Regions from separate parts of the Pseudazoarcus sp. NS36 genome, predicted to be linked through region 2. Evidence: riboswitches for the same ligand, from Rfam matches in the RefSeq annotation. Region 2 holds a riboswitch; the other holds the start of a gene.

The links. A riboswitch is a leader RNA that binds a small molecule or an ion and turns the genes downstream of it on or off. The one in region 2 is predicted to bind thiamine pyrophosphate.
Region 1: another riboswitch for thiamine pyrophosphate. It lies ahead of thiD (bifunctional hydroxymethylpyrimidine kinase/phosphomethylpyrimidine kinase); the one in region 2 lies ahead of AC6H0R_RS03395 (sodium:solute symporter family transporter).

Annotation. Positions count from the first base shown of each region.
Region 1 covers NZ_BAAKJA010000007.1:119,535-133,778, reverse strand. Annotated here, with positions in the region: gene AC6H0R_RS12495 (ribonuclease catalytic domain-containing protein) at 1-471, opposite strand, end outside; gene AC6H0R_RS12490 (DsrE family protein) at 625-1,140, shown strand; gene AC6H0R_RS12485 (Z-ring associated ZapG family protein) at 1,188-1,787, shown strand; gene AC6H0R_RS12480 (YqiA/YcfP family alpha/beta fold hydrolase) at 1,793-2,374, opposite strand; gene AC6H0R_RS12475 (YkgJ family cysteine cluster protein) at 2,371-2,628, opposite strand; gene AC6H0R_RS12470 (DUF2478 domain-containing protein) at 2,635-3,159, opposite strand; gene AC6H0R_RS12465 (SLC13 family permease) at 3,330-5,126, shown strand; gene AC6H0R_RS12460 (putative bifunctional diguanylate cyclase/phosphodiesterase) at 5,127-7,409, opposite strand; gene AC6H0R_RS12455 (4a-hydroxytetrahydrobiopterin dehydratase) at 7,566-7,910, opposite strand; gene thiC (phosphomethylpyrimidine synthase ThiC) at 7,975-9,903, opposite strand; gene thiD (bifunctional hydroxymethylpyrimidine kinase/phosphomethylpyrimidine kinase) at 10,043-10,876, opposite strand; TPP riboswitch at 10,936-11,037, opposite strand; gene AC6H0R_RS12440 (TMEM165/GDT1 family protein) at 11,121-11,711, opposite strand; yybP-ykoY riboswitch at 11,801-11,928, opposite strand; gene AC6H0R_RS12435 (carbonic anhydrase) at 12,022-13,320, shown strand; gene AC6H0R_RS12430 (MFS transporter) at 13,317-14,244, opposite strand, start outside.
Region 2 covers NZ_BAAKJA010000002.1:70,684-84,927, forward strand. Annotated here, with positions in the region: gene AC6H0R_RS03395 (sodium:solute symporter family transporter) at 1-1,267, opposite strand, end outside; TPP riboswitch at 1,312-1,414, opposite strand; TPP riboswitch at 1,489-1,585, shown strand; gene AC6H0R_RS03400 (3-oxoacyl-ACP reductase) at 1,625-2,404, shown strand; gene AC6H0R_RS03405 (LLM class flavin-dependent oxidoreductase) at 2,415-3,704, shown strand; gene AC6H0R_RS03410 (sigma-70 family RNA polymerase sigma factor) at 3,879-4,385, shown strand; gene AC6H0R_RS03415 (FecR domain-containing protein) at 4,375-5,340, shown strand; gene AC6H0R_RS03420 (TonB-dependent siderophore receptor) at 5,458-7,953, shown strand; gene AC6H0R_RS03425 (energy transducer TonB) at 8,416-9,156, shown strand; gene AC6H0R_RS03430 (MotA/TolQ/ExbB proton channel family protein) at 9,212-10,057, shown strand; gene AC6H0R_RS03435 (ExbD/TolR family protein) at 10,057-10,473, shown strand; gene AC6H0R_RS03440 (hypothetical protein) at 10,719-11,006, shown strand; gene AC6H0R_RS03445 (HvfB family MNIO-type RiPP peptide maturase) at 11,073-11,930, shown strand; gene AC6H0R_RS03450 (HvfC family RiPP maturation protein) at 11,927-12,670, shown strand; gene AC6H0R_RS03455 (alkaline phosphatase family protein) at 12,759-13,949, opposite strand; gene AC6H0R_RS03460 (LysR family transcriptional regulator) at 14,043-14,244, shown strand, end outside.

The sequences.
Region 1 (14,244 bases), on a different contig from region 2:
CGGCAGCTTGCCCTCGACCAGCTCGGCGCGCATGCGCTCGATGGCCTCGGCCTGCAGGCGCTTCTTCTCCAGCCCGGCCAGCGCGGCCTGCAGGATGTCGGGCGGCGCCTTGCGGAAACGCCCGCGGCCCTTGCGGTGAAAGTGGATCGGGGCCGAATGCAGGCGCAGCAGCACGGCGGCTGATTCGAGCGCGCTCGGGGTGTGGCCGTGATACTCGGCGGCAAATTCCTCGAAGGCGAACTCTTCGTCACCGCAGACCTCCCACAGGAAGTCGGTCTCCAGTGCCTCGGCCTCGCGCTCGGCGCGCTCCAGCAGCTCGGCCGGAGCCGGCTCGCGGAAACGCATCAGCACGTGCGAGGACTTGAGCTTGAGCCGCTTGCCGTGGGTGGTTTCGATCTGCAGGGTAGCGTCGTTGTCGGTCAGGATCGTGCCTGCCTTGAACGCGCCACTGTCTTCGAAGAGGACAAACATCCGGGTCGCCGTGAGGAAATGAGCGTGCTAGTTTAGCAGGGTCGCCGCCGTCCACCCGGAGCGGCAGCGCAGGTGTCGGGACGTATACTTCAGCTTTCGGCCATGGCGGGAAGCCCGGTCCGGAAACACCGTTGATTTCCTCAGGAGAACTTCATGATCGCCAGCCGTTTCGCTCTGTTTTCCGGGCGTCCCGTTGCCTTTGCGCTTGCTGCGCTGCTGTTTGCGCTCGCCTTCGTGGCGACCCCGGCGCGGGCCGAGGAAGAGCCCAAGGTGGTGTATCACGCCGACTTCTCCGATCCGCGCCGCTTCAGCGCGATGCTGACCAGCATCAACAACATGGTCACGCACTATCAGAACGAGCTCATCGACTACGACGTGCGCATCGTCTTCGTGGCGCACGGCATCCGTTTTGTCACCGACGACAAGCTGACTGGAACGCCCTTCGAGGAAGACGCCGAGATGGCCGAGCGGCGCGAGAACAACGCCAGTCGTCTGCGGGCGCTGAACGAAGTGCAGGGTGTGAAGCTCGAACTGTGCGACATCACGCGTTCGCAGATCGGCCTGGCCGAAGACAAGGTGTATGGCGGCGTCACGATGGTGAAGTCGGGCGTGGTGCGGATTGCCGAGCTGCAACAGAACCAGGGTTTCGCCTACATCAAGATCGAGTAAGGCAGCGCGCAGCAGCGTTTTTTTCAAGCATTCAATGAGGTAGAAGCATGTCTGGACAAGCCTTGTGGGCCTTTGTGATCGTTCTGGTGCTGGTCGCAGCGGGACTCGGATTCTTCTTCGGCCGTGTCAGCAACAGCGGCATGAAAGAGCGTGTGCGGGAGGCCGAAGAAGCGGTTGGCCGCAAGGATTCCGAGTTGGCGGCCTATCGGCGCGAAGTCGATGCGCATTTCGACAAGACTGCCACTTTGTTCGTCTCCATGGCGGGCTCCTACAAGGCTTTGTTCGAGCACCTGTCGAGCGGCTACGAGAAACTGTCCGACGGTTCCAGCCGGGACCTGTTCCGGGAGCATGTGGCGACCTTGCTGATTGATGCCCCGCAGCAGCAGGCAGAGACGCCGAATGAAGAGCCGGCCGGTGAGGAGGCGTCGTCGGCACCGGACGAGCGGTCGGACGAGGCCGAGGCGCTACTTGCCGGCATCCATCCCGAGCCGCCGTCGCCTGCCGAAATGGCGGAGGCCGAGGAGCGTGAAGCGCAGCAGGTTGATCCGGTGCAGGCCGATGCCGAAGCGGCTCGGGCTATGGATGAGGAGCGCCGCGAGCCGACCGAAACCGGGCCCGCCGACGCACCGGCGCCGCGTCGCGACTGAGCCTCTCAGCCCAGTCCGGCAAACTCGACGATGTCGTCGAGGTAATCGTTCCAGCGTGAGAAGCCGTGGTCCCCGCCGTCCAGCACGGTCTGGCGGGCGCCGCGGTATTTTTTGACTGCGTGGCGATAGTCCAGCACCTCGTCCCCCTTCTCGGCCAGCAGCCAGAAACGTGTCGGGTCCGACAGCGGCCCGGTGTCGAGCGCACGCAGCTGATCGATATGCTCCAGCGTGAAGTCGAAGGCTTCGCCCGAATACAGGTTGGTCTGGGTGCCGATCCATGGCGCGAGGTCAATCGGTGCGACCACTGCAGGATTGACGACCACCGCGCGCAGTGCGTGGCGCTCGGCGAGAAAGGTCGCGTAGTAGCCCCCCAGTGAGCTGCCGACCAGTGTGGGTGGGCGCTCCGGGCTGCGCTCGCGCGCATCCTGAATGGCGTGTTCGATCAGCGCCAGGGCGTGCGCCGGCACGTGCGGCAACTGCTCACACCAGAAGGCGTGGCCCAGGCCGCGCTGCTCCATATGCTGTTTGAGGGACTGCGCCTTGTTCGAGGCGGGCGCGGAGCGGAAGCCGTGCAGGTAGATGATCATTGCGGGCGGGTCAGGGTTTCTAGGTCGTTCAGCCAGGCGAGCGCGTACTCGCGTGTTTCGCCGCACATTTCGGTCGATGGGCTAAGGCCGCTGCAGCAGGCGGGGCGCTCGGGCTGCCCGAAAATGCGGCAGCGCAGGTGCTCGTCGAGCTGTACGCAGGCAACGCCGGCCGGTTTGCCTTGTGGCATGCCCGGGATGGGTGACGAGATGGACGGTGCGATGCAGCACGCGGCGCAAGTTGAGCGGCATTCCATGCCGCGTCAGCCTGCGCAGACGCGCAGACACCAGGCCAGAATGGCCTCGCGCTCGGGCGGCAGCAACTCGCCGTAGCCGCCGGAGAATTCTTCCCACTCCGGCTTGAAGCGTTTGCCGACCGCCGTGAGCAGCGGAATGCCGGCTGCCACGACCAGGCCGATCTCCTCGCGCAGGCCGCAGCCCAGTGCTTCCTGGGCGCCGAACTTGTTCACGCAGATCAGCTGGGCGCCGTCTTCCACGGCACGACGGATGGCGACTGCGGCGTGCGCCAGCGAAGCCGGATCAAGCCGGCAGGCTTCCGAGCCACGGCCCAGCGCCTGCGACAGCGAGAAGCGTTCGCCGTTGGCCAGGTTTTCCAGCTCCATCGCGCAGGGATCCTCAATCTCCATGCCGATGTCGTGCTGCAGCACGCCACCCAGGCGCAGGCCGCGCTGTGCGAGCAGGTGCGCGACTTCGAGCATCAGGTCTTCGACCGGATCGTCGGGCGTGTACAGGATGGCTGCAAGCGGGGCGGGAGCGTCGTCAGTCATGGCGAAACAGGGCATGTGGTGGCGCGATTGTCGCATCAGCCAGCGTCCCGCGCGACGGCCTGCCGCTATATGTCAAAAATGGCATAAAAACTGAATATCAAATTCTTTTGATGATTCCGGCCTTGGGCCTAATGTGCGAAGCCTGTCCATCCCCCGCGCAAGGGCGCTCCATGGTTCCGGAATCACTGCACGCCGCCATCGTAGGCCTGACCCTGCTCATGCTGTTCGCCAGCTTCGTGCGCGAATGGCTCAAGCCCGAGGTCGCGGTGATGTGTGCGGTCGCCTCGCTGCTCGCGCTTGGCCTGCTCAAGCCGGGGCAGGTGCTGGGCGTGTTCGGCAACAGTGCGCCGGTGACCATTGCCTGCCTGTTCATCATCAGCGGAGCGCTGGCGCGCACCGGTTGCGTGGACCGCCTGGGCGAATGGCTGGCCGCGCTGGCCGGCAACAGCGAGCGGCGCCTGCTGCTGGCCATGCTCGGCGTCGGCGTGGTGGTGTCGCCCTTCATCAACAACACGCCGGTGGTGATGGTGATGATCCCGGCGGTGATTGCCATCACCGCGCGCCACAATATCGCACCGTCGCGCCTGTTGATTCCGCTGTCCTACGCCACCATCCTCGGTGGCCTGATCACCATGGTCGGTACCTCGACCAACATCCTGGTCGATGGCGTGGCGCGCAACATGGGGCTGGAGCCCTTCCGCATGTTCGAGATCAGCGCTCCGGCGATCGTGCTGGCACTGGCCGGTTGCGCCTTCATGTACTTCTTCGCGCCGCGCTGGCTGCCCAGCCGCGAGACGCTGACCCAGCAATTCACCGGCAGCGGCGACCGCCTGTTCATGACCGAACTGTTCGTGCCCGAGGGATCGCGCCTGGCGGGCCGTACCTTGAAGGAAGCGCGCCTGTCGAACGGGGTGATCAAGGTGCTGACGCTGTTCCGGGGTGACGACGAGATCTCGTCGCCGTCACCGGGCACGCTGCTGGTGGTCGGTGACCGGCTGGTGGTGCATAGCCGCAGCAAGGGCATGATGGATCTGCGCAGCACCGATCTGGTCGGGCTGAAGATGCCCGGTGGCGAGCACGATCTGGAAACCTTGCGTCGGCGCGGCGTGGTGATGGTCGAGGCCATCGTCGGCTCGACCTCGCGCTATGTGCAGCGGCCGATCCGCGATCTGGATCTGGCAGCGCGCTATGGCATCCACCTGATCGCGGTGCATCGCAAGAATGCCTCCATCGAGGACATCGGTGATGACTTCCAGCTGCAGTTCGGTGACGTGTTGCTGGTCGAAGGCACGCCTGCGCAGATCAAGCGCTTCTGCGAGAACGGTGACCTGTTTGCCATCACCGACGGCAAGGCACCGGCCAACCGCCCGAAGAAGGCGCCGATTGCACTCGCCACCATCGTCGGCGTGATGTTGCTGGCGGCCTTCAACGTCATGCCCATTGAGGGGCTGGCGATGATCGGTGCGGCGGTGGTGATCGCCACCGGCTGCATCCGCTCGGATGAAGCGTGGAAGTCCATTGAATGGCCGATCATCGTGCTGATCTTCGGCATGCTGGCGCTGTCGATCGCGATGCGTGATTCCGGCCTGGCCGACCTGCTGGCGCGCGGTCTGGTGGTGGCCGGCGATGGGCTCAGTCCGTGGATGATGCTGGCGCTGGTGATCCTGCTGACCTCGATCACCACCGAGTTCGTCAGCAACAATGCGGTGGCGGTGCTGTTCACGCCCGTGGTGATCGGCGTGGCGCAACAGTTGGGGGTGGATCCGCGGCCCTTCGTGGTCGGCGTCATGTTCGCTGCCAGCGCGAGCTTTGCCACGCCCATCGGCTATCAGACCAACACCCTGGTGTACAACGCCGGCAATTACCGCTTTGCCGATTTCGCGCGGCTGGGCGTGCCGATGAACCTCATCGTGTGGGTGCTGGCAAGCCTGATGATCCCGTTCTTCTGGCCGCTGGTGCCCGTCTGATCAACTGCCCGGGCGCTCGTCCAGCCATGTGCGGGCGGCGGTCGGGCGGCCGTAATAGAAACCCTGATGGACGATGGTCGCGCGGCTGGCGAGAAAGTCCGCCTGCTCGCGCGTCTCGATGCCTTCGGCCACCACGTCGAGCTGAAGGTGGCCGGCCACCGACAGGATGGTTTCAACCAGCGCCGCATCGTTGGGATCTTGCGGGGCGTCCTGGATGAAGCTCTGGTCGATCTTCAGTTCGTGGATGGGCAGGCGCTTGAGGTAGGACAGCGACGAATAGCCGGTACCGAAATCGTCGATCGAGAAGCGCATGCCGATGGCGGCCAGCTCGTTCATGCGCTCGGCAATTTCGGTGATGTTGTGGATGAACAGCCCTTCGGTGATTTCCAGCGTCAGATGCCGCGGGTCGGCGCCGGTGTCGTTGAGCACCGCCTTGAGCCACACCACGAAGTCGCGCTGGCGGAAGTGACGCGGACTGACGTTGACCGATAGCCGCAGCGTGCGTCCGGCGCGCGCTTCGAGCGCCATCAGAGAACAGGCTTCGGTCATCACCCAGGCGCCCAGCGGCACGATCAGGCCGGACTCTTCGGCCATCGGGATGAACTCGGCCGGGCTGAGCAGGCCGCGCTGCGGGTGTTGCCAGCGCACCAGTACTTCGGCACCGACCACGCCACGTTCGGCGTGGACCTGGGATTGCAGGAAAAGCCGCAACTGGCCGTCAGTCAGGGCCTGGCGCAGATCGCGCTCGACGCGGAAACTCTGCGCCGCCGACTCTCCCATGACGATGTCGAAGAAGGCGGTCTGCTCCGCTCCCGCAGCCTTGGCCCGGTGCAGTGCAGTGTCCGCGCGGCGCAGGATGGTTTCGGGTGATTCGTCGGGGCTGCTCTCCGGGAACAGCGTGATGCCGATGCTCACCGTGAGCGCGAACGCCTCGCCATCGATGGTCAGTGCTTCGCGTAGCGCGGAGTGAATCTTTTCGGCCACAACCAGGGCGCGGCGGCTGGCACGGTCAGGATGGCCCGAAGTGTCGGGCAGCAGGATGGCGAACTCGTCGCCAGTCATGCGGGCAAGCGTGTCGCCGGTGCGCAGCAGACCTTCCAGGCGCTTGCTGAAGGCCGACAGCAAGGCGTCGCCGATACGGTAGCCACGCGCGTCGTTGATGACCTTGAAACGGTTGATGTTGAGCAGCATCAAGGCTTCGATGTGGTCGCTGCGCCGATGGGCGGTGAGCCCCTGCGTCAGCCGGTCCATCAGCAGGCTGCGGTTGGGCAGGCCGGTGAGCGTGTCGTAATAGGCCAGGCGGTGGATGCGCTCTTCGGTCTGCTTGCGGTCGGTTACGTCCACCACGGCGCACTGAAGGCCTTCGATGGAACCGTCGGTGCCGCGAATCGGCGCCTTGACGATCTCCACGTGCACGATTTCACCGGTGCGCTCTGACTTGTGGGTGGCGGTGAGCGAAACCGATTCGCCGGAACTGATCACCTCGGCATCAATCGAGCGGTAGTGCTGGGCCAGCTCCGGCGGAGCGAGGGCGTAGGCGCTCATGCCGATGAGCTCCTCTTCGCTCTTGCCAAGCGTCTCCTGAAAAACCTTGTTGGCAAAGGTGATGCGGCCTTCGAGGTCGTAGCGGAAGATATTCTGCGGCAGGCTGTCGACCAGCGAGCGATACAGCGCCTCGCTTTTCTCCAGCTCGTGTTCACTGCGGTCGCGGCGCAGGCGGTTGGCCAGCAGCATGCCCAGCGCGGCGGTGGCCACCGGGGGCACGATCATCACAGGTAGGCCGATGGCGGCGATCACCGCGGGGCCCGCGCCGCCCGGCAGCGTCATCATCAGCGCGACCATTGCGGCATGCACGACGATGCCCAGCGCATACAACTCACGCCCGCGGATGTCCTCCAGCGAGCTGCGCATGCGCGCGCGCCAAAGTACCCCGATGAGCGAGGCAGCCAGAATGGTGAGTACGCCGGTGATCGCGCCGCCGCCCCCCAGGCTGTAACGGTAGGCGCCGGCAATGAGTGCGGCCACGGCCGTCGGTACGGCGCCGAAGAACAAGCCCGACATGCCGAAAATGACGGTTCGGGTGTCGAACACCACGCCTTCGGTCAGCACGAAGGGTGCCTTCATCACGCTGATGGCGATCAGCCCCAGCACCCCGCCGATCAGCAGTTGCGTGCTGCGGCTGCGGTCGAGCCGGAAGCGGCCGGTGGCCAGCTCGAACACGAGCACCATCGCCAGCAACAGGGCGGCGTTGTAGAGCAGCGCGGCGAGCACCGTGGGCCACATGGATCAGGCCGTCCGGGGCGGGGCAGTCGCAACGTGTTGCTGTGTGTGCATCGAAGAAGTTCCGGCAGGGCGGCATCCGAGTCTATCGGAATCCGTAGTAGGGACAAGTACGGATTGCGTTGTCTGCGTTCGGGTGTGGTTTATAGGTGATCCTGGCTAAGAACGGCCTGTCGCCAGCGGCTCCGTGCGCGCCGCCATGATGAAATCGTTCTCGTGCAAGCCCTTGATCTTCTTGGTCTGCCACGACACCGTCGCCCAGCCCCAACCGAAGGAAATGTCGGGGTGGTGACCCTGCTCCTCCGAGAGTTCGCCAAGACGCACAACGAAGTCCAGCGCTTCGCGGAAATTGCTGAAGGTGTAGCGCTTTTCCAGCCGGCGGGCTTCGTCGAGCAGGCTCCAGCCGGGGGTTTCGGCGAGCAGTTCCTTTGCACGTGTGGGCCCGAGCGGTGGGATGCCGCCCTGGCAGGGGGTGCAGGTTTTCTGGTTCAGCGGGGCACTCACGGGGTGTCCTCCAATGAAAACGGGCCGCGCATGGCGGCCCGTGCAGTTCAGCGGAAAAGCCGCATCAGATGTTGTGATAGACCTTGGCGCCGGTCTTCACGAATTCGATGGACTTCTCTTCCATGCCTTTGTTCAGTGCAGCCTGTTCGTCCACACCCTGTTGGGCGGCGTATTCGCGCACGTCCTGGGTGATCTTCATGGAGCAGAAGTGCGGGCCGCACATGGAGCAGAAGTGCGCGACCTTGGCCGAGTCCTTGGGCAGGGTCTCGTCGTGGAAGCTGCGTGCGCGGTCCGGGTCGAGGCCGAGGTTGAACTGGTCTTCCCAGCGGAATTCGAAGCGCGCCTTGGACAACGCGTTGTCGCGGATCTGCGCGCCCGGGTGGCCCTTGGCGAGGTCGGCAGCGTGGGCGGCGAGCTTGTAGGTGATGATGCCTTCCTTGACGTCGTCCTTGTTGGGCAGGCCGAGGTGCTCCTTGGGCGTCACATAACAAAGCATGGCCGTGCCGTACCAGCCGATCTGCGCGGCGCCGATGCCCGAGGTGATGTGGTCGTAGCCCGGCGCGATGTCGGTGGTCAGCGGGCCGAGCGTGTAGAACGGCGCTTCCTTGCACCAGTCGAGCTGCAGGTCCATGTTCTCCTTGATGAGCTGCATCGGCACGTGGCCCGGGCCTTCGATCATCACCTGGCAGTCGTGCTTCCACGCCACCTGGGTCAGTTCGCCCAGCGTTTTCAGTTCGCCCAGTTGCGCTTCGTCATTGGCGTCGTAGATGGAGCCGGGGCGCAGGCCGTCGCCGAGCGAGAAGCTCACGTCGTAGGCCTTCATGATTTCGCAGATTTCCTCGAAGTGCGTGTAGAGGAAGTTTTCCTTGTGGTGGGCGAGGCACCACTTGGCCATGATCGAGCCGCCGCGTGAGACGATGCCGGTCATGCGGTTGGCGGTCATCGGCACGTAGCGCAGCAGCACGCCGGCGTGGATGGTGAAGTAGTCCACGCCCTGCTCGGCCTGCTCGATCAGCGTGTCCTTGAAGATTTCCCAGGTCAGCTCCTCGGCCTTGCCATCCACCTTTTCCAGCGCCTGATAGATCGGCACCGTGCCGATCGGCACCGGGCTGTTGCGGATGATCCATTCACGCGTCTCGTGGATGTTCTTGCCGGTGGACAGATCCATGATGGTGTCCGAGCCCCAGCGGATGCCCCAGGTCATCTTGTCGACCTCTTCGGAGATCGACGAGCTCACGGCCGAGTTGCCGATGTTGCCGTTGATCTTCACGAGGAAGTTGCGGCCGATGATCATCGGTTCGGACTCGGGGTGGTTGATGTTGGCCGGGATGATGGCGCGGCCGCGTGCGACCTCGTCACGCACGAATTCAGGCGTGATGGTCTGCGGCAGGCTGGCGCCGTAGCTCTGGCCCGGGTGCTGGCGCAGCATCATGGCGGCCATCTTCTCGCCCTTGGGGCCGGACTCGCGCAGCGACTCGATGTATTTCTCGCGGTTGAGGTTCTCGCGGATGGCGATGAACTCCATCTCCGGCGTGATGATGCCCTTGCGGGCGTAGTGCATCTGCGTAACGTTGCCACTGAGGTTCTTGCCGGTCTTGGCGCGACGTGGCTGGCGGTGCAGGCCGGGGAAGCGCAGCTCGTCGAGCGACTTGTCGGCGGCACGCATGCGGCCGAACTCGGACGACAGATCGGACAGCTGCTCGGTGTCGCCGCGCTCGTCGATCCAGGCCTGACGCAGCGCCGGCAGGCCGGTCCGGACGTCGATCCGGGCAGCGGGGTCGGTATAGGGCCCCGAACAGTCATACACGAAGACCGGCGGATTGCGCTCGAAACCCATGGATTCCGAGGTGTCGCTCTGCGTGATCTCGCGCATCGGCACGCGGATGTCCGGGCGCGAGCCCTCGACGTAGATCTTGTGCGAATTCGGCAGCGGGGCAATGGCGGCTTCATCCACGTGGGCCTTGGCCGCAATGAATTTCTCATTGGCGTTCATGAACGTCTCCTGCAGGGTTGTATGCCATGTGAGTGGCGACGAGGAGCCGGGCGGAATGCGTGCGTGCGCACGTGCTTGTGCACCAGTACACCCGGACGGGGCGGCCGGGGGTGGCCGCCAACCAGCAATCAGCGGCGCGTCAGCGCCACAGTGCGTGGAAGTGGTGTACCGGGCCGTGGCCGCTGCCGACCGCGAGCTGACCGGATGCGGCAATGGCCCGCAGCAGGTAGTCGCGTGCGCCGCGTACCGCGGTTTCGACGGGGGCGATGGTGTTGGCGGATTGAGGCAGCAGGGCCGCAATCGCGGACGACAGGGTGCAACCCGTGCCGTGGGTGTTCTTGGTTTCGATGCGCTGGGCCGGCAGTTCGATCATGCGGTCGCCGTCGAACAGCAGGTCCATCAACTCGCCGCCCGGAAGGTGGCCGCCCTTGAGCAGCACCCAGCGCTCGCTGGAGGTGGGCAGCATCTCGCGCAGGCGTTCGGCTGCGCGATACATGGCCTTGACCGAATCCGGCTCGCTGCATTCGAGCAGCACGCCGGCTTCGGGCAGGTTGGGGGTGATCATGAAGCTCTGCGGCAGCAGCGCTTCGCGCAGCATGGCCACCGCCTCGCGGGCCAGCAGATGGTCTCCGCTCTTGGCCACCATCACCGGGTCACACACCACGAATCGCGGCTTGAAATGCGCCAGCCGGTCGGCCACGGTGCGCACGATGTCGGCGGTGCCGAGCATGCCGAGCTTGACCGCGTGGATGTCCACGTCGGCAAACAGGGTGTCGATCTGCAGCTTGAGGAAGTCGACGGGCGGCGTATGTACGCCGGTGACGGCCCGCGTGTTCTGCGCGGTCAGTGCCGCAATCACGCCGCAGCCGTAGGCGCCTAGCGCCGAGAAGGCCTTGAGGTCGGCCAGGACGCCGGCGCCGCCGGACGGGTCCACGCCAGCGATGCTGACTACGTTCGGGATGCTGTGGGTCATTGCAGGCCCCCTGTGGAACGAGGGGGCGGGGCGGGCGTGCCGCGGAGCGGAGTAGAGCAGGCGTTCATTGCGCGTTTTCCTACGCCGGTGCTAACCGGATCAGGTTCCAAGGGTATTTTCTCAGCCCGCTCAAGCGATTGCGGGCACCCCCAACGAAGGTGCGAATCCTAGCGCAGCACCCTGCTGCGGACAAGCACTCAACTCAAGATCCTGTAAAACAAAACGCCATGCCCCGGAAGAGGCGTCAGCCCTGCCACGCGCCGCTCAGCGCGACGATGCCGAGTACCGCAAAGATCACCGCTGCGACGCCATGCACCAGCCGCACCGGCATGCGGTGCGCCAGCCGGTCGCCGATCAGCACGGCCGGCACGTTGGCGATCATCATGCCCAGAGTGGTGCCAAGCACCACGGCCACCAGGGCGTCGTATTGCGCGGCCAGCGCCACCGTGGCGACCTGCGTCTTGTCCCCCATTTCGGCGAGGAAGAAGGCGATGGTCGTGGTCGCGAACACCCCCATGCCGCTTTTCAGCTGGACCTCGTCGGCGTCGAGTTTGTCCGGGATCAGCGTCCACACCGCCATGGCAAGAAAGCCCACGCCCAGCACCCAGCGCAGCACGTCGGGTCCCAGCAATTGCGTGAGCCAGGCGCCGACGGCACCCGCGAACGCATGGTTGGCAACGGTCGCGACGAAGATGCCCAGCACGATGGGCCAAGCGCGGCGGTAACGGGCGGCCAGCATGAAGGCCAGCAATTGCGTCTTGTCGCCGATCTCGGCGAGGGCAACGATACCGGTGGACACCAGAAAGGCGTCGAGGGAGAAAGTGGTGAAATTCATGAGGTCCTCCGGGCCGTGGATGAACCGATGACCGACGCGCTCCCGGCCCGAACAGCGGAGTGCGTGCGGCCAGCGGTCTTGCCAGGCTGGAGGGTCGGGGCACGGTGGGAACGTGCGCGTGCGACGCCTCGGGCTGAACGCGCCATGTCCGATGGACAAGCATGTTGACGCGTTCCTTCCGCCGGAGCGGAAGCGGCTACTCCCCGATGACGCGGCGGATTCTAACCGATTCGTTGTTGAGGCTAAAGAAAACTGCCTTGCGCGCCGTTGTAGCTAGTGGAAGCCCGCCACCCCTTCACGACGGATCGACATGCATCCCTGCCTTGGCCACACGCTCGCGGCGTTCGCGCTTGCCCTGCCGCTTACGGTGTTTGCCGTTGACGGCTGGGTGACCGTGTCGCGTGACGGCAGTCGCGAGATCCAGATTGATCGGGACAGCGTCATCCTGTCGGATGCCGGCACCAAGGTCGCCTGGGCCCGCCTGTTGCTTGGGCCTGATGAGGCTGAGCGCGCGGGCTACACCGCGGTGATGGCGCTCAACCGCTACGACTGCCTCAATCGCGGCTTCGTCACCATCCGCCGTCGCTATGTGGACGATCGCAGCGTGGTGGTGCGGGAAGACGAGGTGCGTGACCAGGCCATGCGCACGGTCACCCGCGGTGGGGTCGACGACCGGTTGTGGCGCGAGATCTGCCGGCCGCCGAGCACCGGCGATCTGACTTCGCTGGCCGACGAGGCCGAGCGTCTGGCGGCAGCGCTGGAGAGTTTGCCGGCCACGACGGTTGCCGCTTCTCCCGCGCAGCCGGCGCGTCCGTCACAGACCTCGACGCCCTCCGGGGCGACAGATCCGGCCACTCTGCCGCGCACGGAACAAGCGCCTGCGCGCCCGCCGGCGCCACCCGTCAAGCCGGCGCCGGCCTCCAGACATCCATTGCCCGACTGGAGCTACGACGAAACCAATGGTCCGCCGATGTGGGGCAAGCTGCTGCCCGACTGGTCGGCCTGCGCGAACGGTCGACGCCAGTCGCCGATTGATCTGCAGTCAGGGCTGGTGGTGGATCTGGAGCCGGTGGAGTTCGACTATCGGCCGACCTTCTTCCGCGTTGTCGACACCGGCCGCTTGTTGCGCATCCAGACCGGCGAGGGCCTGAGTGCGCGCATTCGCGGCGAACGTTTCGAGCTCATCTACATCGAGCTGCATCGCCCCGGCGAAGCGCGGGTGGATGGCGTCATTCACGACCTGTCGGTCGATCTGCACCATCGCGCCGCGGATGGTCGTCTGGCGGTGGTGTCGGTGCAGTTCCGTGTCGGCACCACACCCAATCCGGTACTCAATACCTGGCTGTCCAGTCTGCCGCTGGAGCGCGGCGGGCAGTACGCGCCGGAATTCGGCGTCGATCTGCGCCCCTTGCTGCCGGCCGATCCGGCGCACTTCCTGTACGTGGGTTCGCTGACTTCGCCGCCGTGCACTGAGGGTGTGCTGCGCGTAGTCATGAAGCAGCCCATGGACGTCTCCTGGGAGCAGCTCGGCATCATTGCCCGGTTGCATCCGCCGAGTGCGCGGCCGCTGCAGGATGGCTTCGACCGCCGGGTGCTGGAGTCACGCTAGAGGCGCGTACCTGCTTGCGTGCGCCGCGTCGCGACGAGGTAAGCCACAACCGCCCCAACCATCAGCACCACGAACAGCACCGCCATTCGGCCGTAGGCTTCATTGGCGCCGATCAGCAGGGCCACCGCCAGCGGTGCGACGGCTTTGGCGAAGAAGGCCGGCTGGGCCAGTCTGCCCATCAGGCTCCCGTAGGCCTCACGCCCGAACAGCTCGGCCGGCACCGTGCCGCGCACGATGCTCAGCACGCCGTTGGCCAGCCCGTAGATGCACGCACAGGCAAAGGCCAGCAGCGGCGCCGCGCCAGCCAGGGTCAGCAGCAGCATGGCGAGCCCCATCGTCAGCAGTGAGGCCAGTCCCACGCGCACGGCCGGCAGATTGCGCGCAAAGGTGAATTCCAGAATCCGTCCGACCACCTGCATGGGGCCGATCAGCGAGGCCGCGGCGATGGCCGTGGCCGCTTCCAGCCCGCTGGCACGCAGCGCACCGACCACATGTGCGGCCATGCCGGACACCACAAAGGCCGCCAGCGTGAAGGCGCTGGCCAGCCACAGCAGTTGCTTGCGCTGAGCGGCGCCGGCTTCGGGCGAGACCTGAAGCGCGACGGTGGCCTTCTCCTCGCGGTGGGGCCTGGGCAGCAACAGATGCAGCGGCAGGCATGGCAGCAGATGCAAGACGGCAAACACCCAGAAGGCGGCTCGCCAGCCGGCGGACTCGTCGATCCACCAGGCCAGAGGCCAGAACACGGTGCTGGCCAGCCCGCCCATCAGCGTCAGCACGGTCAGCGCCTGGCGGTAGCGAGTGCCGGCGAACTGGCTCAGGGTGGCAAAGGCGGCGTCGTACAGATTGGCCGCCATCGCCAGTCCGGCAATGATCCAGCCGAGGAAGAACAGCACCGGCCCGTCCGACAGCGCGACCATGGCCATG
Region 2 (14,244 bases):
CCACCAGACCGGCGAGCGTGCCCACCATGGCCGAGAAGCCGTCGTGAGCGCGGCTGAACAGACCGAAGAACACCGGGAAGGCTGCAGCCGCGCACAGCAGGTCGGCCAGCAGGAAGAGATACAGCACGCTGAAACCCTGTGCCGCCACAATCAGCGCAGGAATCGCCATGACCACCACCAGCCAGCGCGCCAGACGCAGCAGGCTGGCCGGGCTGGCCGCGGGCATCGCTCGACCCACATCCACCGCGACGATGCTGGAGATGGCGCTGATACCGGTATCCACGCTCGACATGACCAGTGCGATGCCCAGCGGAATCAGCGCAATCGCGAGCCACATCGGCATTTCCGACAGGATCACCGTGAACAGCGCAACGGAGTCATCCCCGCCCGGCGTGAGCGCCACGAAGGCCAGGCCGAACAGCCCCATGATGAAGATGAACGGCACCACCAGCACGCCGCCCAGCAGGAAGCCGCGACGCATCGAGGGGATGTCCTTGGCCGAGTAGATGCGCTGCCAGTTGCCCTGGTGGAAGATGCCGGTGAGCAGGATGGCGAAGAAGAAGGTCAGGCCGGCCTTGATGCCGGCCATGTCACCCAGGTCGAGCAGGCGCGGCGCGGTTTCCTGCAGGCGCTCGGTCACCGGGCCGATGCCGCCGGTGACCTGCCAGCCGAGCCCGATCAGCGCGGCGACCAGCGGAATGATGATGATGACCTGCATCTTGTCGGTGAAGATCGACGCGCGCAGCCCGCCGTAGGTGGTGTAGATCAGCGTCGCCACCATCACGATGGCCGCACTCACCCACAGCGGCACCGGCGCCAGCAACTGCACCAGCTTGCCGATGGCGGTCAGCTCGGCGGTGAGCGCGATGAACATGTAGAAAATCATGATCAGCAGCGTCAGCCAGTACATCGGCCGGCCGTAGCGCGCGATCAGGAATTCGGTGAGCGAATGGCCGTTGGGCATCAGCTCGCGCATGCGCTTGCCCAGCGGAATCATCGCGATGCGCGGCGACATCGAGCCCAGCGCATAACCGATCACCGCGGCCAGACCGCCCCAGGTGGCCGCCTGCGCCGGCGAGAACAGAATCCACGCACCGAGCGACGAAGCCAGCAAGGTCATGATGGTCGCGACCGACCCCTGACTGTTGCGGGCGACGATGTATTCCTCAAGGTTGCCGCGGTAGCGGCGGGCGTAGGCCATGCCGGCAATGGCAAAGGCGGCGGCGAAGAAGGTGAGCCACGTGATGGCGGCCGGTGCGCTGAGCATGCTGCGGGACTCCTGAAACGGCTAAGGACGGAGCCCGCGCTCGGTGAGGGCGGTGCATCCTTCCTTACGCCGGTATTACCCGGATCAAGTATCGGGGTCATGGCTGGCGCCATCTCTCAGCCGCATGCGGCTCCCCCAGGATCAAGCGGCGGATTATACGCCTGCGAGCGGGTGCAAGACATCCGCGCAGGCCGCCGAAGTGCTCTTCCGTGATAAGGTTTGCGCCCGACACGGGGTGTCCTGCATCTGCGGACTGAGATCACACCCGTCGAACCTGATCCAGCTTGTACTGGCGAAGGGATGTCCTCACGCACCGCTCGTGCATCCCCCTTGCCAGCTTCATCACAAGGGAAAAGCATGTCCAGCCATTCTGCGCCCCTCGCGCAACAACTCGTTCTCGTCACCGGCGCCGGTCGCGGCCTCGGCGCGCATATCGCGCGTGCCTTCCTCGCGCACGGCGCGAAAGTCATCGTGAACTACCTGAACAGCGCCAGCGCGGCCAACGATCTGGTCAGCACCGCCGCACCGGGTCAGGCACTCGCCATCCAGGCCGACGTGAGCGATGCCGCGGCGGTGCAGGCCATGTTCGAGCGCGCCCAGACGCATTTCGGCCAGCCGGTGACCACTGTGGTGAACAACGCCCTGCCCGCCTTCAGCTTCAACGGCGACGCCCGTGAGCACGCCGACGTGCTGCGCTGGGAGAGCATCGCGCAGCAGTTGGAAGGCGTCGTGCGTGGCGCGCTGAACACCACGCAGGCTGCGCTGCCGGGCATGAAACAGGCCGGCTTTGGCCACATCATCAACATCGGCACCAACCTGTTCCAGAACCCGGTCGTGCCCTATCACGACTACACCGCCGCCAAGGCCGCACTGCTGTCGCTCACGCGCACGCTGTCGCAGGATCTGGGGCCGGACGGCATCACCGTGAACATGGTTTCGGGCGGCCTGCTGCGCACGACCGACGCGTCCGCCGCCACGCCCGAAGCCGTGTTCGACCTGATCGCCGCGAGCACGCCGCTGCGCCGCGTCACCACGCCCGAGGAATTCGCCGACGCCGTGCTGTTCTTCGCGTCGCCGTGGTCGCGCGCCATCACCGGGCAGAACCTGGTGGTCGACGGCGGGCTGGTGAAGAACTGAGGCCACGACCATGATGCACATCAACCTCTTCCTGTTCGGCTGCGGCCACCACAACGCGGCCTGGCGCCACCCGGCATCGCCGGTCGAGCGCCTCGGTGATATCCGCTTCTACGAGGAAATGGCGCAACTGGCCGAACGCGGCAAGCTCGACGCCGTGTTCCTGGCCGACGGCCACGCCGCCGTCAATCTCACTGACGGCCCGCGCTGGTTCCTCGAACCGGTCACCATGCTCACCGCCATGGCCCGCGCCACCAGCCGCGTCGGCCTGATCTGCACGGTTTCGAGCACCTTCTACACGCCGTTTCACGCCGCACGCCTGATCGGCTCGCTCGATCACATCTCGGGCGGGCGAGTGGGCTGGAACGTGGTCACCTCGATGTTCGACGCCGAGGCGCGCAACCATGGCTACGAATCCATGCCCGGCCACGCCGAGCGCTATGCCCGCGCCGACGAATTCATCGAGGCCGTGCTGGCGCTGTGGGACAGTTGGGACGACGGCGCCGTGCTCAACGACCGCCACGGCCTGTATGCCGACCCCGAGCGCGTGCGCAATATCAATCACCACGGCCAGCACTTCCTGGTCGACGGCCCGCTGACCGTGCCGCGCCCGCCGCAGGGCAACCCGGTGCTGATCCAGGCCGGCGCATCGGACGAAGGCCGCGCGCTGGCCGGCAAGTACGCCGAGGCCATCTACGCCGTGGCCTACGACCTGCCCTCGGCGCAGGCCTACTACAACTCGATTCGTGAAAGCGTGAAGGCGGCCGGGCGCGATGCGCCGGTGCCGATCCTGCCCGGGCTGGTCACCTACGTCGGCTCCACCGAAGCCGAGGCCAAGGCCAAGCAGCGCGAACTCGACGAACTGCTGCCGACCGAAAGCTCGCTGCGGCAGTTACAGACCTTCATCGACCAGGACTGCATGAGCTGGGAGCTCGATGCCCCCGTACCGCCGCTGCCGCCGCTCGAAGCCTTCAAGGGCCCGAAGGGGCGTTACGCCACGGTGCTGCGCATCATCGAAACCGAGCAACCCACCGTGCGCCAGCTGCTCGGCCGGCTCGCGGCCGGTGGCGGCCACTGCACCATGGTCGGCACGCCCGAGCAGATCGCCGACAAGATGGAGCACTGGTACCGCAACGGCGGCGCCGACGGCTTCAACCTGATGCCCCCGGCCGAGCCCGGCAGCGTGGAAGACTTTGTCGACCACGTCATCCCGGTGCTGCAAAAGCGCGGCCTGTTCCGCAAGGACTACGAGCACACCACCTTGCGCGGCCACTTCGGCCTACCCCGGCCACCGCGCGCCTGAGCGCCGAGCCACAGACCTCCGGCAATCGAACGGCACCCTCGCGGTGCCGTTCCTTTTTGTCCACACCTCTTCAAGCCTCCGCATGACTGCGCTAACATGAGAACAATTCTCAATCCGAAATAGCCAGCCAACCCGACTCGGGCCAGCCAGCGCTCCCGCCTCCCGGAGAAACTCGTGAGCACCGCTGCCCGCCCCACCGATCCCGTTGTCACCCTCTACACCGAGCATCACGGTTGGCTGCAGGGCTGGCTGCGCAAGAAGCTTGGCTGCTCGCACCGGGCCGCCGACCTTGCACATGACACCTTTCTGCGCCTGCTCGACCGCGACGAACCGGTCACGCTGCGCGAGCCGCGCGCGTTTCTGACCACGATCGCCAAAGGGCTGGTGGCCAATCATTTCCGGCGGCTGAAAATCGAACAGGCCTGGCTCGATACGCTGGCGCGCCTGCCCGAGGCCGCGGCGCCATCGCCCGAAATGCGGGCCGAACTGATTGAAACCCTGGTCGAGATCGACCGCCGTCTGGACGCGCTGGGACCGCTGATCCGGCGCGCCTTTCTGCTATCACAGCTCGACGGCCTGCCGCAGGCCGAAATCGCGGCGCAGCTCGGGGTGTCTGTGCCCACCATCAAACGCTACGTGGCCAGGGCGCTGGTCGCCTGCTGTTTCGACGATGCCGCCTGATCCGTCCACCAAGCCGAGCGAGGTCCGCCATCAGGCTGCCATGTGGCTGCTCGACCTGCAGGCCGATGGCGACAACCCCGAACTGCGCGCTCGCTGGCAGCGCTGGCTCGACGCCTCGCCCGAGCACCGGCAGGCGTGGATGGCGATGGAGGCCTTTGGCGCTCGCATGCGTCAGGTCCCGCCTGCACTGAGCCGCGCCGCGCTGGCGCCGGGCAAGTCGCGGCGGCGTGCGCTCAAGGCGCTGGCGGTGCTGATTGCTGCGGGTGGCAGTGTCTGGCTCGCGCGCGAGTCGGGGCAGTTGCCGCTGCTGGTCGCCGACCTGCGCACCGGCCCCGGCGAGCGGCGTGAGCTCACGCTGGCCGACGGCAGCCGTATCGAGCTCAACGCCGAGACCGCGCTCGACGTGCACTTCGAGGCGGGCGCACGCCGGCTGGTGCTGCATCGAGGCGAAATCCTGATCACCACTGCGGCGGACGCTGCCGGCCGGCCGTTCTTTGTAGACGCGCCGCAGGGCCGCGCCCGTGCACTCGGCACGCGCTATTCGGTGCGCGCAGAAGGCACGCACACCCACGTCGCGGTGTACGAAGGCGCGGTAATGATCGAACCGCGCAGCGGCACGGCCGCGGGGCTGACGCTGCAAGCCGGCCAGCAGACCCGCTTCAGCGAGTTCGCCGCCGAGACGCCCGTTGCGGCCCGCGAGGCCGACACGGCGTGGACGCGCGGCATCCTCGTCGCCGAAGACATGCCGCTGGCCACGTTCGCGGCCGAACTGTCGCGCCTCACCGGCCAGGCGGTGCGCTGCGATGTCTCACTCGCCAAGCTGAAAGTCAGCGGCACCTATCCGCTGGCCGACCCGGACGCGGTGCTCGATCTGTTGGCCGCCGCCCTGCAGCTCAGGCTGGAGCGCCGCCGTCGCTGGTGGGGCGGCACGGAAACGCGACTCTCCCCCGCCTGAGCTGCTGCCTTTGCGACGACCTGCATTTTTTGCGTAGCGAATGATCCCGATTCCGTTTTCGCGGGGCATGGATAAGGAAAGCATCGTTTTCCAGCCATCTCACGAAAGGGGAACCCCATGAAGCACGCCATGCGCGCGGCACGCGCATCCCGTCACCCGATCCGCGCCGGCCTGCGCCAGCGCGTGCTGACCCGCGCGCTGCGCGGCGCGCTGCTCAGCCTGACCGTCACGGCCGGCGTATTGCCAGTCTCCGCCGTGCACGCGCAGCAAACGGCAAGCCGCGAATACGCCATTCCGGCCGGCAGCCTGACCGACACGCTGAACCGCTTCGGCGCCGAGAGCGGCCTGCTGCTGTCGTTTTCCAGCGAACTGACGGCCGGCCTGCAAAGCCCTGGCCTGCAGGGCCGCTACACCACGCACGCCGCCCTGCAGACGCTGCTGGCAGGCACCGGCCTGGAGGCGGTGGCGCGCGGCAACGGCTATCTGCTGCGCAAGACCGGTGGCGATGTGCAGCTCGCGCCGGTCACGGTCACCGACACCGTGGAGCGCGAGACGGCACGTGGCCCGGTGCCTGGTTATGTGGCGCTGCGCAGTGCCACCGGCAGCAAGACCGATGCGGCGCTGACCAAGATCCCGCAGAGCATTTCCGTAATTTCTGCCGAGCAGATGGCCGACCAGGGCGTGCAGTCGATCACCTCGGCGCTGGGCTATACCCCCGGCGTGGTCGGCCAATACGGTGACAACGATGTGCGCCACGACTGGCTGACGGTGCGCGGCTTCACCCCGGCGCGCTACCTCGACGGCCTGCGCCTGCCCTTCGGCGCGCGCGGCTATGCGCAGCCACGCGTCGAGACCTTCGGACTGGAACGCGTCGAAGTGCTCAAGGGCCCGGCCTCGGTGCTGTACGGCCAGGCGGCACCGGGCGGGCTGGTGAACATGGTGCGCAAGCGCCCCACCGACGAGCCCGTCCGCGAGATCCAGCTCCAGCTCGGCAGCCACGACCGCAAGCAGATCGGGCTCGACCTCGGCGGCCCGGTGGGCGACAGCGACGACGTGAGCTACCGCCTGGTGGGCGTGGTGCGCGACGGCAAGACCTCGTTCGACCACGTGGAAGAACGCAAACGCTATTTCGCCCCGTCGCTGAGCCTGCGCCCGACCGACGACACCACGCTGACCCTGCTGGCCGAGTACCAGAAGATCGACTCGCCGGGAGGCGGCGGCGCGCCGGCCCTGCCGCTCAACGGCACGCTCGACACCGACACCTATCCGCGTCTGCCGCGCGACACCTTCGTCGGCGAACCGGGCTACGACCACTTCAAGAACGAGCAATGGTCGGTCGGCTACGAGCTGGAACATGCGCTGTCCGAACGCTGGACCCTGCGCCAGAACATGCGCTACATGGAAGTCGATACCGACACCCAGCGCGTGCAGGCCTACTGCCCCAGCGCCGCCAGTTGCGACCCGTCGGCGCTGCTGCGCTACGCGTGGGCGTTCCCGGAAACCTCGAAGCTGTTCACCATCGACAACCAGGCCATCGCCCGCTTCGACACCGGCCGCGCAAAGCACACGCTGCTGCTGGGGGTGGACTACTCGCGTGAAAAGAGTGCCTTCGAGGAATCGCAGCTGAGCATCCTCGGCACGCCCTTCAACGCCTACGACCCGGTCTACGGCACGCCGGTCAGCCGCCCCGGCCCCGGCATGCTGATCGACCAGAAGCTCTCGCAGGTCGGTCTGTACGCGCAGGACCAGATCGAGATCGACAAGCTCACGATCACCGCCAGCGGCCGCTACGACCGCGCCAACACGGACACCGTGACGCACATGGTGACGCCGGGCACCACCACCCGCGTCAAGCAGAAGGACCGCGAGTTCACCGGCCGGCTGGGCGCCGCCTATGCCTTCGAGAACGGCGTCAATCCGTATGTGAGCTACTCGACCTCGTTCCAGCCGGCCGGCGGCACCGACCGCGACGGCAACGCCTTCGACCCCACCACCGGCCAGCAGATCGAGGCCGGCGTGAAGTACCAGCCCGCGGATTCGCGCTCGCTGCTGACGCTGTCGGTGTACCAGCTCACGCAGCAGAACGTGCTCACGCCCGACCCGGTGAACACCAGCTTCCGCGTGCAGTCCGGTGAAGTGCGCATGCGCGGCTTCGAGGTCGAGGGCAAGTTCGAACTCTCCGAACAGCTCACGCTGATCGCCTCCTACGCCCACACCGACAGCGAGATCACCAAGGACAATCCGACCGGCAGCGGCACCAGCAACCAGGGCAACCGCCTGTCCTTCGTGCCGCGGCATCAGGCTTCGCTGTGGGCCAATTACCGCTTCGGAGGGCAGCTGACCGGCGTCAGCGTCGGCGGCGGCGTGCGCTACATGGGGCAGACCTGGGGCAACAACGCCAACACCACCGACGTCCCCGACTACACGCTCACCGACCTCGCGCTGCGCTACGACTTCGGTCAGCAGAACGCCGATCTGGATGGGCTGGAATTCGCGCTGAACATCAACAACCTCTTCGACAAGCGCTACGTCAGCACCTGCCTGTCGACGACCACCAGCTGCTACTGGGGCGAAGGCCGCAAGATCAGCGGCACCCTGAGCTATCGCTGGTAAGCCTGCGCTGTGTCAGACAACAGGTGAAGCCCGTCGTCGGCCCGGTCAGGCTGACGACGGGCTTCGCTGCATCGGAGGCCCGGTACGACATGAAACAATTTGTATCCGGACGCGCTTTTCGGGCCGCTCATACGACATGTCTGATGAGAGCACTCAATTGCAATGCGTATCCCGCCGGTATCAATGGCGTGACGCCAGCTTCAGCCACCGGAAACGCCGCATGAAAGCGTGATGTGAGGGCCGGGCACCTCCGCCCCAAACGCAAATGCAGTTGCAAATCATTCTCTTCTCTGGTTCGATGCGGGCCTTCGCCTTGTTGCGACACCCGCCGGCCCGCTGTTCCGTGGCGCCCTCGGGCGCCATGATTTTCGACAGGAATCCCGAATCACCCATGCAACACAGCCGTTCTTTCTTTCAGCGCCTTCCGCGCCCACCCGCCCTGTACAAGCCCGGAGCGCTGCGATGAGCAGCTTCGAACGCGGCTCAACGCTGGTCGCGGTGACGGCACTGCACATCGGCGTCGTGGTGTGGGCTACGTACACGCTCCAGCAGAGTCCGTCGGAAGTCGTACAGCCGACGATGCAGGGCGTGCTGGTGCCATCGGAGGCCGTCGTGCCGCCGGTGCCCAAGCCTCCCCCGCCGCCACCTCCGCCGCCCAAGCCCGAGCCGAAACCGGAACCGCCGAAGCCCAAGCCTCCCGAGCCCAAGCCGGTACCCAAGCCGAAGCCGAAACCGCTGCCCCCGCCGCCGCCTTTGCCGCCGTCGGAGAAGGCCATCGAGATTCCGGTAGAGGAAGTCGAGCCGCCACCGCCGCCACCGCCTCCGGCACCGGAAACACCACCGCAGAAGGAGGCGCCGCCGGCCAAGCCTCATCGGCCGCCCCCGCCGGGGCCTGCGGGGCCGCCTTCGGAGACGCCGTTCACGCCACCGCGCATCGAGGCCTCACACCTCAACAACCCGGCGCCGCCGTATCCGTCGCTGTCGCGCCGCATGCGTGAGGAAGGTCGCGTGCTGCTCGACGTGCATATCCAGCCGGACGGCTCGGTAAGCGAGGTGAAGCTGCGCGAGTCGAGCGGCCACCGCCGCCTCGATGACGCGGCGATGAACGCCGTGGAGCGCTGGCGCTACGTGCCGGCCACGCGTGGCGGCAAGCCGATTGCCTTCTGGTATGTGCAGCCGATCGTTTTCTCGCTGACCAACTGATTACCGATTCACACGGGGCGCTCGCAGGGGCCCCAAGCAAACAAGGAAAACCACCATGAACGAAGAAACCGCATCCTCCGCCCCCGGCACGATGCCACCCGATGGCGCCGCGGCCAAGGCGGGCATTCCCGAGACAAGCACCACGCTGCCGGTGCCCGGCCCCGACGCGGCCGACACGCTGATGGCCAACCCCTACGGCATCGAAGCGCTGTGGGCGCAGGGCGATCTGGTCATCAAGGCCGTGGCCATCATGCTGTTCGTGATGTCCATCGCGTCGTGGTACGTGATCATCACGCGCACGCTGCGCGCCATGCGCCTCAAGCGCGCCGCCCAACGCGCGCAGACGTTCTGGCACGCGCAGAGCGTAGAAGAAGGCCTCAACCTGATGGGCGGCGACGCCAGCACCAACCCTTTCCGCCGTCTGGTCGAAGAGGGTGGCCACGCCTGCGATCACCACGCCGCACGCCGCGAAGAACTGCACGGCCAGCTGAGCCTCGCCGAGTGGCTCACGGCCTGCCTGCGCACCACCATCGATGAGAGCGCAGAGCGCATGCACAGCGGTCTGTCGGTGCTGGCCTCGGTCGGCTCGGTCGCGCCGTTCGTGGGCCTGTTCGGCACTGTATGGGGCATCTATCACGCGCTGGTCGGCATCGGTGTGTCGGGCAATGCCGGCATCGACAAGGTGGCCGGCCCGGTCGGTGAGGCGCTGATCATGACCGCCTTCGGCCTGGCCGTGGCGATCCCGGCGGTGATCGGCTACAACGCGCTGGTGCGCACCAACAAGGGCGTGATGGGCCAGCTCAACCGTTTCGCCCACCACCTGCATGCGCTGATGGTCACCGGCGCCCCGGTACGCGCCAACAAGCTGCGCGTGGCGCATGCCAAGCGGGAGGCTTCCTGATGGCTTTCGGCAGCGGACTGGAGGACACCGGCGAGACCGAGATGAGCGAGATCAACATGATCCCGCTGGTCGACATCATGCTGGTGCTGCTCATCATCTTCATCATCACCGTGCCGGTGATGACGCACTCGGTGAAGCTTGACCTGCCGCGCGCGGCCAACGAGCCCAACGTGGTCGAGCCACGCACAGTCACCATCGCCATCACGGCCGACGGCGGACTGCACTGGAACGAGGACCTGATCGACCAGGACATGCTCGAGGCGCGTCTGACCCAGGTCGCGCTGGAGGATCCTCAACCCGAGATCCACGTGCGCGGCGACCGCAGCGTGGAATACGAGCGCGTCATCAAGGTCATGGCCGCAGCTCAGCGCGCCGGCATGCAGAAGCTCGGGTTTGTAACCGACCCTCAGCAGTAGGTTCAGCGGCTGCTCACAGCGACATAATCTTCAGCGCTGCGGGCAGCCGGGCGGAACCGTTCCGCATTGCGCGTCTCTCACCACTGGTTTCGCGGCATGCGGCCTCGCAGAAAAAATCGCGAACCGCTGTAAGGAATCGCGCAGCCGCCCGACGAAGCCACGGACGTCACGCAAACGTAGCCCTCGCTCCTCCTCCGCGAAGGCATCGTTGCCGATGTTCATCCAACCCACAGAAGGAGATCAGCATGTCCAGCAAACAGAAACTCGTCTCGCTCGCCCTCGGCTCCACTTTCGCCCTCGCCTCGATGGGCGCGGTGGCCGCGACAGCCGAGAACCCGTTCTCGGCTTCCTCGCTGTCGTCCGGCTATCAGGTTGCGGCCAACCACGCGAAAGGCGAAGAGGCCAAGTGCGGCGCCAAGGGCGACAAGAAAGAAGAAGCCAAGTGCGGTGCCAAGGACGACAAGAAGGAAGAAGCCAAGTGCGGCGCCAAGGATGACAAGAAAGGCGAAGCCTCCTGCGGCGGCAAGAAGTAATTCCGCCCGCTGTCTGAGTACCGGCGACGGGGCTGCGGCCTCGTCGCCGTTTGACGGAGATTCGCGATGCCTGTCGAACGCACTCCATCCGGCGCCGGCCTCGGCTTTCGCCGCGAGTTGATCGCCCCGCTGCGCGAACAGGGCGTGCCGTCCGCCGTCGGCTTCTTCGAGATCGCGCCAGAGAACTGGGCCGGTGTCGGCGGCCGCAGCGCACTTGAGCTGCGCGAATTCACCGAACGTTTTCCCTTTGTCTGTCACGGCCTGTCGCTGTCGCTCGGCGGCCCCGGCCCGCTCGACGAAGCCCTGCTGCGCCGCGTGCGCGCCTTCATGCGCGAGCACGGCATCACGCTGTACACCGAACATCTGTCGTGGTGCGCCGACGCGCATCACCTGTATGACCTGCTGCCGATCCCGTTCACGGAGGAAGCCGTGCGCTGGGTGGCCGAACGCATCCGCCGCGCGCAGGACATCCTCGGCATGCGCATCGGCATCGAGAACACCTCGGCCTACCTCGCCCCGCCGGGCGCCGAGATGAGCGAGCCGGAATTCGTCGCCGCCGTCGCGCGCGAGGCCGACTGCCTGCTGCATCTGGACGTGAACAACGTCTTCGTGAACAGCCGCAATTTCGGCTTCGACCCCGTCGCCTACCTCGACACCCTGCCACTGGAGCGCGTGGCCTACATGCACGTCGCCGGCCACCACGCGGAAGACGACGGCCTGCTCATCGACACGCACGGCACCGACGTGATCGACCCGGTGTGGGCGCTGCTCGATGCCGCCTGCGCGCGGCTGGGGCGCACGGTGCCCACCTGTCTGGAACGCGACTTCGACTTCCCGCCGCTGGCCGAACTGGCCGCCGAGGTCGAGCGCATCGTCGCCATCCAGGCGCAGCACGCGCCCGCCCTGCAGAGCGTGGCGCCATGAACGCGCCGGCTTCGTTCCGCGATTTCCAGCGCGATTTCGCGCGCCACCTGCGCGACCCGCATCACGTGGCCCGCCCGGCCGGGCTGCCGGCGCGCCGCAGTCGCGTGTACGAGCGCCTGCTGTTCAACAACGTGCGCGGCTTCGTCGACCGCTGTTTCCCGGTGTGTCGCCGCCTGCTCGGTGAAACGCGCTGGACGCGACTGATCCGCTGCTTCTACCGCGACTGGCCACTCGCCACCCCGTGGTTCCGCGAGATTCCGCGCGAGTTCGTGCGTTATCTGGATGAGGCCGACATCGCCATGCCGCGCCCGCGCTGGCTGGCCGATCTGGCGCGCCACGAATGGGCTGAGTTGGCGGTGGATGTGATGGAAGCGCCGCTGCCGCCGCACGACCCGGTCGGCGACCTGCTGGGAAGCCGCGTTGTGCTCAACCCGGCGATGATGAATCTGGCGTATGCATGGCCGGTGCACCGCATCGGCCCGGACTTCCGGCCGCGCAGACCGCAGCCGACCTTCATCGTCGCGCATCGCAACGAGGCCGGCGACGTGCGCTTTACCGAAGTGAATGCGGTGACTTCGCGCCTGCTCGACCTGCTCGCCGAATCCGCCACCGGCCGTGCGGCGGTCGAACAACTCGCCGCCGAACTGCAGCACCCTGATCCGCAAGCCCTTTGCGGCTTCGCCACCGGTCTGCTGGCCGATCTGCAGGCGCAGGGCATCGTGCTCGGCGCTGCGTCGTAGGGCGGATTAGCGCAGCGTAATCCGCCGGATGTGTGGCCCATACGGCGCAATGCCCTTCGGTTATTGCGCCCTACGAGACTAGGCCCAGTCAGCACTGCGCCCGGATCAACGGAATCCACATTTCATCTGGCGACAGCCCGCCGTGCACGCCGATCATGCTGTGCCGGTGTTCGCCCGGCACGCTGTCCACCACCGTCCAGCCGGGCTCCATCAGCAAGGTGTGCGTGCCGGTGCGTTCGGCCAGACGCGCATTCAGCGGCCCCGGCCCGAACAGCCCGGCGGCGACCAGATCGCTTGATCGCGCCACCACCGCATTGCCGGCAAACACCTCGGCCGCAGCCGCCTCGAATTCCGCCTCGTGCCCCTTCTTCACGGCGCAGAAGGCCGCGCGGCGCTCGCCCCACAGCGGGCATTCGAGCATGGCCATGAGTTTGGGGTGATCGTCCATGTCCACGGTGCGCTCGTCCGAAGCGTCGGTGAAGCCATGGTCGGCCGTCACCACCACCTCGCAGTCGAGACCTTTCAGGCGTTCGAGCAACGTGGCAAAGGCCGCATCCACGCGCCGGAACTCCTCCACCGCCTGCGGCGAGGTCGCGCCGAACTCGTGGCTGAGCGTGTCGAACAGCGGGTAATAGGCGTGGATGTAGCCGCCGCCCGCCTGCCGCATCTCGCCGGCGCCCTTCGCCACCGCCTCCACCAACCCGTCCAGCCCGCGTCCGTAGCCGACGATGCGTGCCCCGCGCGCATGCCGCTTCGAAAAACGCGACCAGGCAATCTCGCGCGGCGACACCAACAGGCTGGGCCGTGCACGCTGCTGGTACAGGCTGCGATACGGAAACAGTCGTTGGGTCAGGCGCAGTGCGGCCAACGAATCCGCACCACGCCGATACAGCGGTAGCGGCGCGATGATGCCGCCGAAGCGCCGGTCGCGGATGAACCAGCCGGTGAGCCCGTGCTGTGCCGGCGACAGACCGGTCATCGTTGCAGTGACGGCCGCAGAGGTTGTGGACGGAAACACTGAGGTGATGCGCCCCTGCCGGTGCGCAGCCAGCACACTGCCTGCGCCGAAGCGCTGCAGGAAGACATCGCCCAGGCCATCGATGAGCAGGAATACCAGCGTGCGCCCGGACGCCGCGGGCAGGTCTGCAAGCGGCGGTACGCCGGGCGCGCGATCGAGATACGCGCCGAATGCGCCCACCAGACCATGCAGGCCGCCCGCGCCGTAGTCGGGCAGCACGCTGTCGCGGGGCAAGGTGAGGGGGAAGTCGGCGGCGTCCATGCCCCGCAGCGTAGCAAAAGCCGGTCGGCCTGCGCGGCACGATGCGCTATCGTTCGCCCACGGGCCGGCACGCGCCCGCGTCAGGAGGCCTTCGTGAAGTTCGATACCGCAACCGTCCGGCTGATCATGGCCATCGTCGAGCACGGCAGCATCTCGCGCGCCGCCGACCGGCTGGATCTGGCGGTGGCGGCGGCCTCGCGGCGCGTGTCGGATCTGGAGGCGCAACTCGGCACCAAGCTATTCCAGCGCCTGCCGCATGGCGTGGTGGTCACCGAATCCGGCGCTCGCCTGCTCG